DNA from 4 places in the Fictibacillus sp. B-59209 genome. Region 4 is predicted to be linked to each of the others. Evidence: riboswitches for the same ligand, from Rfam matches in the RefSeq annotation. Region 4 holds a riboswitch; each other region holds the start of a gene.

Region 1 (2,201 bases), on a different contig from region 4:
ATACACCTGCCAACCAAGGCAGCACCATATAAAGCAGATAAGAGGCCAACATGCCATCACCAAATTTATGACTTTGGTGATAGCATGTTTCATTTTCTTCGCTTTCATTCAAAACGAAGGGCATTTCTATTTTACAGGTGCAATAAAAAAGGAACAGTATTTTGAATTAATGAACAGTTGATGTAATCGAATATCCAGCTGTTCATCTATAGATTTCGGAATGGTTATCACTCCTTTTTTATTAATCTTTATATATTTGGCTCCCTTTACTTCGTTTATGGTATTGGCCTGAATGATGATTGAGTCGTCTTTTTTACATACAGTGAGGAGGTCATTTTCGGTTATATTAAATTCCTCTCTCCAAACGGCAGGCAGCAAGATGACACGATTTTTACCAGGCATATAGTATTTATCTGTCTCAACTATCAACTGTCAGACTCCCTTAATTAGTAGTTTTTAATAAATATTACCATTCCTAACATTTTTTCAAACTGATAAAAACGTTTCAATTTTACTTAGAAGATTTAGGTTAAAAGCTTTTAATTGCTTAATTTCTGTGCGTAAACCGACTATTTACCTGCGAATATGGTAAATGGAACCAGTGTTTTCTGAAAACCTCTTTAAATACAGGACTAAAATCATCTGGTGTAAATGTAATAAAGGTAGGTGCTGATTGAGAAAAACAAAAAAAGAAAAAAGTATCTCATCGTTTATCAGAAGAGTTAGCCCTTTTACTAAAGTACGTCCCGAGTTTTAACTTTCGAGTACCTTACCAATACAGCCGCCAATGTAATAAAAAGGTTAGTTGAAATTTTAAAAAAGCAATATTTTTTGAAATACCTATTGAAACATTCAGAATATTATTGTAGAGTATAAATTACAATTTGATACGTGATTTGTTTTCTTATCAAGAGAGGTAGAGGGAATGGCCCGATGATACCTCAGCAACCTTCAGCCGCGGATGGCTGAAAAGGTGCTAAATCCATCAAGTTCGTTAATGAACTTGAAAGATAAGAAGAACGACAATTGATATTTCTCAAAAGTCTTCTTCTTAGAAGGCTTTTTTTATTTTATTTATTAGGAGGATCTCCATGTATAAAACGGAAACAAAGCTTGCTCAGATCGGCAACCGAAGTGAAGACCGGACAGGATCAGTTAATCCGCCCGTTTATTTTTCAACCGCTTATCGCCATACCGGGATAGGAGAATCAAGCGGGTATGATTACATACGCACCGGCAATCCGACACGCCAGCTGCTTGAACAGGCGATCGCGGACCTGGAGGGAGCGGACCAAGGCTTTGCTTGCAGTTCGGGAATGGCCGCGATCGCCACCATCCTCTCCCTTTTTCAATCAGGGGATGAATGGATCGTATCCAGCGATTTATACGGCGGTACTTATCGGTTATTGGAAGAAGGCTATAAAAAATGGGGGCTGTCCTGTAAATACGCAGACACGGCGAATCCTCTTGAAATTAAACAGGCGATTACTGCGAATACCAAAGCGATTTTTCTGGAGACCCCGACAAATCCTTTAATGGAAACTTGTGATATCCAGGCGATTGCTTCTATTGGAAAGGAACATGGTCTCCTCGTGATTGTAGACAATACATTCTATACGCCTTTGCTTCAAAAGCCGATAGAACTTGGGGCAGATATCGTCATCCATAGTGCGACAAAATATCTTGGGGGACACAACGATGTACTCGCAGGACTCGTTGCTGCAAAAGGAGAAAAATTATGTGAAGAATTGTCCTATCATCATAATGCTACGGGTGCCGTTTTAAGCCCTTTTGACGCCTGGCTGTTGATGAGAGGCATGAAAACCTTGGCATTAAGGATGAAAAAGCATGAAGAAAACGCAAAGGCGGTCGTCGGTTTTCTCCAAGAACATGAAGCTGTTACGGATGTGCTTTACCCAGGAAAAGGTGGAATGATTTCCTTCCGGCTTCGTAACGAAGAATGGATTCCCTACTTTCTAAAAGGAATTTCACTGATCACATTTGCGGAAAGCTTGGGCGGTGTCGAAAGCTTCGTCACCTATCCGGCCACTCAGACCCATGCCGATATTCCGGATGACATTCGCATCAAGCGAGGGGTGTGCAACCGGCTCCTTCGGCTGTCTGTTGGAATTGAAGATGAAAATGACCTTATAGATGACTTATCGCAAGCACTTCAAATTGTTCAGAATGAGGCAATCCCC
Region 2 (2,201 bases), on a different contig from region 4:
CCAAGAAAATAAGGACAATTATTTGATGAAAAAGAAGCTTTCTCGAAGATGAGGGGAAGCTTAATTTTTTTTGAGGAGCATGCTGTGTTTTTAATGTGCAGGTAACGTGTTTGAATACTGATTTTTAAGTTTACATGCGGGTTTGTATGGTTTACTGTCCACTTTGCTGAGTTTACGTGCCGTTTTTCAGAGTTTACAGTCTGCTTTTTTCGCTTTACGTGCCAGATCAAGCATGTTACATGCCAAACACACCATCCCGCCACATGCCCCATACCAAAAAAGAGCCAGGAGAAAATTCTCCAGGCTCTTATTTCAACTTATTTTGAAACAGGAAGGACGGCGCCTTTGTATTCTTTTTCAATAAACGTTTGGATCTTTTTAGAATGAAGCACTTCAACCAGGGTTTTAATGGCTTTCTTGTCTTTATCTCCTTGGCGGACAGTGATGATGTTGGCAAATGGAGAATCAGGCCCTTCTAGTGCGATGGAATCTTTCTTTGGATTAAGTCCTGCATCGATGGCATAGTTCGTGTTGATGACGATAGCATCTCCTTCATTGTACTGATAGGCCTTTGTAAGAAGAGCTGGCTCGATGTCAGCCTTAAATTTAAGTTTCTTTGGATTTTCAACAATGTCCTTCAGCTGTGCTTTGTACCCGACGCCTGATTTAAGCTTGATCAATCCTGCTTTTTCAAAGATAGAAAGGATTCGGCCATGCTCAGCTACTGAATTGCTCAGAATTACTTTTGCACCGTCCGGCAAATCTTTTAGTGATTTGTATTTTTTAGAGTAAACGCCCATTGGTTCAATGTGAATGGCTCCGGCGTTTTCGAATTTATAGTTTGGATTTTCTTTCAATTGCTGCTCCAGGTATGGAATGTGCTGGAAGTAGTTAGCATCGATCTCTTTATTGGCCAGCGCTTTGTTTGGCAGAACGTAATCTTGGAATTTGACGATCTTCAGGTCAATTCCTTTTTTCTTCAGCAAAGGAACCGCTTCTTTTAGAATGACAGCGTGCGGTACATTAGAGGCACCGACAGTTAATTTTTCTATCTTTTTCCCATCGCCGCTCGTGCTAGATGATCCGCATGCCGATAATGCTGCTGCGATCAATACTCCCAGTAATAATAATCCCCATTTTTTTAATTTCATTGATTCCCCAACCCCCATTTTCATTTTTTGATAGTACTACACTGTCTTGAGAGCATGGATTTAAACCAAAAGCCCTCAATCTCAAAAGAGACAGAGGGCTTCCGAATAAATCCGTTGACCTCTCATCTCTCAGCTTTCGCTGTTAGATTTAGCACCGTTTCCATACTGGTGATTCAGCATGAATGGTTGCCGGGCTTCATAGGGCTAATTCCCTCCACCTGCTCTTAATAAGAGTGTACTCATATCAAATTACTTTGTATTATGGCAGGGATTCAAAATAATGTCAATTCCTTTTTTTCTTACAGAGCCATTGTATAAATATATTTATAGGTGTTTGTGTCGGAGCTCTTCAAGAAAAAGCGAACCTCTCGCAATCCACTGTATCCAATTCAAAATCCACCATGTGCAGCGTTCCTTTCCTTGTTTCTGCCATCTATCATAGCGAAATTGGGGCATGTTCTCCAATTAAGTTGCCCTATTTGTAAAAAAATGCAGACAAAACATGTGGAAGAAGATATCATTAAAGTATGATCTACACGGCATAAGGAGGTACGAAATATGTCATCTGAAAATAATGGGCAGCCTAAAAAGCTGAGCTATCAGGAAGCGATCAAGCAAAAGCTGGCTGAAAAAAAGCAGCAGCAGGCTAACGGAAAGCTTTCTACAAACCCGGTTAAATCAACCAAACAAATGAAAAGCCAGCAGACGAAAAAGGCCAACAACCAGCACCGTCGCACTGGCGTTTAATTTTGACTATGAAACCCTTATATGAGGGTTTTTTTGTTTACTGAGAAAGGAGTCCTCATGAATATAATAAAACCAATTTTTCACCAGCTGGAGGTAGCCAACCATTACATTTTAAAAATTTTAGAAATCATGGAAGAAAGCGACCTGGAACTTTCGCTGGGAGCGGAGAAAAGAACGTTACGGGAACTGTTAGCCCATCTAGCCGTGATCTATAAAGCGGACTTTATGATCTTGAATGGGGCCACTCAGCAGGAGATGGAGGAGTTCTATGAAAAGCATCACCCCCAGACCATTGCGGAAATA
Region 3 (2,201 bases), on a different contig from region 4:
TTAAGAACGTGAACGCTCATCCACACAACTCCCTTCCTTTTGTTACTTCCATCATATGTAAAACCCTTTCCTTTGTCAACATGATGGGTAAAAAAATCCGCAGAGAGCCGACTCTCCACGGATATTCCTGTCTTCTATTCTGCCACCGGCACCTTTTCTTTCTCTGCCCCCTTGCCGCTTTTTGACAGACGGACCGGATAGATGCTGTTCACTGGAATAAACTCATCCTCCTCTTCTAGAGGGAGCGGTCCTTCATAAAGCAGGGCAGCAAGGGAAGTATGCTGAAAACGAAGAGAAGTCCGGTCTAAAATGATTCCATGCCTTTCAATTGCTGAAACCCTTTCCTTTGTAAAATCAATTTTTTCACCGACGAGAAGGTAGGTATTCACCTCTTGTTCTTGTTTCTTAGGGCAGAGTTCCGATACAGCCGGTTTGTTTCTATATACTTCCCTAGTTTCATAGATCGATAATAAGTCTTCCACAATGGCACTTGCTGTTGCTTCTGCACCAGCTCCCGGCCCTTGCAAGGTCAAACAGCCGAGAAGGTCTGTCTGAATACGGACGGCATTGTCCACGCCTTCCACACCATACAGCGGATGATCGCTATCCACAAATACAGGCTGTACCTGGAGATCAAGTCTATCGTTTAAAAGAACGAGATGCTTCAGCCGAAGCCCCAGCTGCTCAGCCAGTTGAATCTCCTCAAGAAGCACATTTCCAATCCCCTCCACCTGCACTTCTTCCCAGGATGGCTGCACGCCATAAATCCATTTGCTCAACACCATCGCTTTGTAAAATGCGTCCAAGCCTTCGATGTCATTTGTTGGATCCGGCTCTGCATATCCTTTTTTCTGGGCCAGTTCCAGCGCTTCTTCAAACGAGGAACCTGTCGTTCTCATGTACGAAAGAATGAAGTTGGACGTTCCATTTAAAATGGCTTCTACATGCTGTATCCGATTGATTCTTAAAAGCTCCCTCAATGTTCTCAAAATCGGTATTCCTCCGCCTACGCTCGCTTCATAGACAAAACGGACACCCTTTGCGGCAGCACGCTCTGTTAATTCTTCTCCATGCCGGGCAATCAAATCTTTATTCGCAGAAATCACATGGCATCCCGCTTCAAGTGATTGTATGATGTAAGACCGTGCAGGCTCGATTCCGCCAATCGCCTCAATGACCACATCAGGCACTTCTTCCCCGATCGCCTTCTCGAATTCGGACGTCAACGGTACCCCCTTTACGAAAGGCCTTGCTTTGGAAGAATCCTTAATCAAAATACTGGACAGCTTCAGACGATGACCCAGCAATTCTTCTAAAGCACCTTTTCTATCCATGATGGATGTATATACGCCGGATCCTACAGTCCCCAGCCCCAGCAGTGCTATTTTTAATTCTTTCAACATAATCACTCCTTCTGCAAAAGTAAATTTTTTATTAGTGGATGAATGGTATCTGTATGATGGCAAAAGAAAAAACCTCTTTCTAAAGAAGAGGTCTGCAGTCCGGCCTCCTCTTATCATCCAGGGTTCTTTCCTGCAGGTAGTAGCACCTTTTCAAGTAGAATACTTGAAGGTTGCCGGGCTTCATCGGGCCTTTCCCTCCGCCGCTCTGGATAAGAGTATTATCATGAGATTGAAACATGTTATGTAGCACTTTATTTTTTTAGTACAAAAAACCCCCTTATCACGAAGATAAGAGAGCTGTATGGTTCCGATCCGTCTCTTATCTCCCAAAGTTTTACCTTTGAAGGATTTAGCACCTTTTCAAGTAGAATACTTGAAGGTTGCCGGGCTTCATTGGGCCTTTCCCTCCGCCGCTCTTGATAAGCTTCATTAAATTAGTCTTACTCTATCACGGCAGACAGGAGAGCGTCAACCATTATTCAGATATTTCTGGAATCATTGCAGATTATTTTTGGTATGATAGAAACACATAAATAAAAGGGGTGGAAGGTTTGGGCAAGAAAATCGTATTCACCGGGGGAGGTTCCACCGGGCACGTTTCTGTTAACCTGGCTCTGATTCCTTTGTTCTTAAAAGAAGGCTGGGAAGTCAGCTATATCGGTTCAAAAGGAGGAATTGAACGGCAACTGACAGAAACCATCGAAGGCGTCCGCTATTACAGCATATCTACTGGTAAACTAAGGCGCTATTTTGACTGGAACAATTTTAAAGATCCGTTCCGTGTCATGCAAGGAGCAT
Region 4 (2,201 bases):
TCGCTACATCAAACAGTTTAGAGTCCACACCGCGTATCCCTAGGAACGCATTCACATAAAGCGGAAAGAACGCAGATTTTGAGATCAGCAATATTTTTGACAGCTCGCCAAAGCCAAACCAGAGAATGAATAAAGGAATTACAGCTAACGATGGAATAGTCCGCAGCATCTGAAACGTAGGATCAAGCGATTGCTCTGTTTTGCTCGAGAAACCAACTGCCAGCCCGGCCAGAAGTCCTAGTCCCCCGCCAATTAAAAATCCTGTAAGTGCCCGGAACAAGCTGATTTTAAAATGGGTGAATAATTCCCCGGTACGGATTAAGTCCTTAAATGCGATAAGGATTTCACTCGGCCTTGGCAGCAAGGTGGCAGAAATAAGTCCGTAAGCACCTGACAGTTCCCAAATAATGATGATAAAAACGGGAAATGCCAATCCTCGTGCCCAATGGGATAGAAATGGGTTTTTCCTCTGTTTTTTTGATGCTGTTTCCTTGATGCTTTGTTTTCGTTCTACAGTCGTTCTCGTTAATACCCCAGTCTGATTGCTCATTTTTCCATCTCCTTTATATCGTTATCGGACGGTTGCTGCTCGCTCGCTTTCCTCCACTTTTTCAAATTCACTCAATACCCGCTTTCGTATTTCCTGGAAAGCAAGATCTGTTTTTCTCCGTGGATGAGGCAGTTCAATCGGTATGACCTCCCTGACTGTGCCTGGCCGGGGATTCATGATCACTATAGTGCTGGCGAGATAAATGGCCTCATCGATGTCGTGAGTCACAAATATCATCGTCGTCCGGTTCTTCTGCCAGATATTGAGCAGTACCTCTTGCATATGTGACCGGGTAAAGGCATCTAACGCTCCAAATGGTTCATCTAAGAGAAGAATCTTAGGATTTCTAAGCAGGGCTCTTGCGATGGATACCCGCTGTGCCATTCCTCCCGACAGCTCTTTTGGATAGGCATTTTCAAAGTCCTCCAACCGTACCAGCTTAATCAGCTCGCGAACTTTTTCTTGTGTAGCACTTTCTTTCACAGGCAAGTTGGCCGCGATATTTTTTTCCACGGTCAGCCAGGGAAACAGCCTGGGTTCTTGAAAAATAAACCCTTTATCAATGCTCGGCCCGGATACTTTTTGGTTATCCAGCAATACAGAGCCCTCATGCCTTGTATCCAATCCAGCAATTATTTTTAATAATGTGCTTTTTCCGCAGCCGCTCGGGCCGATCACTGTAATAAATTCTCCTTGATTCACATCGAGATCTATTTGCTCAAGTGCTTTTGTCACGCCTTTTCCTGTTTCAAAACTCCGATTGAGTTTACTAATTTGCAGTAAAGTCATATCATATCTCCCTTCTTCCCTGCGTTTTTGCAAAAAGAAAACAACCGGAAACCTCCTTTTTAAGGAAAGCCTCCGGTTGTCCGGTCGACGAAACGTTTTGAACATTTGCAGCGAATAAAATCCCCCTTTCAAACGGAAACAGTTTATGAAAAAAAGAAAACCAAAAGGCCATGTCTGCTAATGTTGAGACACGGCCTTTGGTTTACCAATCAGCTGCACGATATTTTTTTACTCAATAAAAAACTTCCTCTTACATCTCATGGACGTGTAAGAAGAAGTTAAATAGCGTTCTACTTCTCTTATCGTCCAAGCTGATGCTTGTTGGATTTGGCACAGTTCTCTCGTTAAAGAGTCCGCTGCCGAGGTTTCGCAGGGCCAATTCCCTCCACCTCTCAGAATAAGAAAAAATTTATGGAGTTTTTAATTCATATAATCCTCATCGGATTAATTGTTATTAAAACAGGTATGCAATGGAAAGTCAATAACTTTTTTGAAAAATCTAAATATTATTACGTGAATGCTTACTACATAAATCCAGCCGTCCTTCCTCATACTATCTTTTGGGAGGTTGTTTTGTTATGTTACTTTCATGGTTAACCGGTATTCTTCTGGCCGTACAGCCTGTCTATACGCCTGAGAGTATATCATTGATTCAGCAAGGCCAAACCATCGCAATTATTGATCGAAAAGACTTTATGGTCCCGCTGCCAGGTACGCCTATCATAGACGGTGAAAAATTCGAGTCTTTTGCTGCAAAATTGGAAGGTCAGGTTTACCGTCCGCCCCTTAATGCAAGAATTAATGATTTAGGAGGAATTACTCCTGGAGAAAATGGTTCCATGCTCTACAAAAAAGCGTTTAA

Evidence for each region. Region 4 has a riboswitch for S-adenosylmethionine ahead of P4361_RS19915 (ABC transporter ATP-binding protein). Riboswitches for the same ligand answer to the same signal wherever they lie in the genome.
Region 1: it holds a riboswitch for S-adenosylmethionine, as region 4 does, so the genes downstream of both, P4361_RS09270 (methionine biosynthesis PLP-dependent protein) here and P4361_RS19915 (ABC transporter ATP-binding protein) in region 4, are expected to answer to the same signal.
Region 2: it holds a riboswitch for S-adenosylmethionine, as region 4 does, so the genes downstream of both, P4361_RS06190 (MetQ/NlpA family ABC transporter substrate-binding protein) here and P4361_RS19915 (ABC transporter ATP-binding protein) in region 4, are expected to answer to the same signal.
Region 3: it holds a riboswitch for S-adenosylmethionine, as region 4 does, so the genes downstream of both, P4361_RS16915 (homoserine dehydrogenase) here and P4361_RS19915 (ABC transporter ATP-binding protein) in region 4, are expected to answer to the same signal.

Annotation. Positions count from the first base shown of each region.
Region 1 covers NZ_JARMMC010000014.1:53,156-55,356, forward strand. The annotation lists gene P4361_RS09265 (hypothetical protein) at 127-429, opposite strand; SAM riboswitch class I at 902-1,017, shown strand; gene P4361_RS09270 (methionine biosynthesis PLP-dependent protein) at 1,092-2,201, shown strand, end outside.
Region 2 covers NZ_JARMMC010000008.1:171,316-173,516, forward strand. The annotation lists gene P4361_RS06190 (MetQ/NlpA family ABC transporter substrate-binding protein) at 318-1,151, opposite strand; SAM riboswitch class I at 1,271-1,385, opposite strand; gene P4361_RS06195 (hypothetical protein) at 1,710-1,898, shown strand; gene P4361_RS06200 (DinB family protein) at 1,956-2,201, shown strand, end outside.
Region 3 covers NZ_JARMMC010000020.1:96,760-98,960, forward strand. The annotation lists gene P4361_RS16915 (homoserine dehydrogenase) at 135-1,403, opposite strand; SAM riboswitch class I at 1,511-1,619, opposite strand; SAM riboswitch class I at 1,720-1,829, opposite strand; gene P4361_RS16920 (undecaprenyldiphospho-muramoylpentapeptide beta-N-acetylglucosaminyltransferase) at 1,955-2,201, shown strand, end outside.
Region 4 covers NZ_JARMMC010000028.1:23,916-26,116, forward strand. The annotation lists gene P4361_RS19910 (ABC transporter permease) at 1-550, opposite strand, end outside; gene P4361_RS19915 (ABC transporter ATP-binding protein) at 572-1,339, opposite strand; SAM riboswitch class I at 1,636-1,743, opposite strand; gene P4361_RS19920 (VanW family protein) at 1,918-2,201, shown strand, end outside.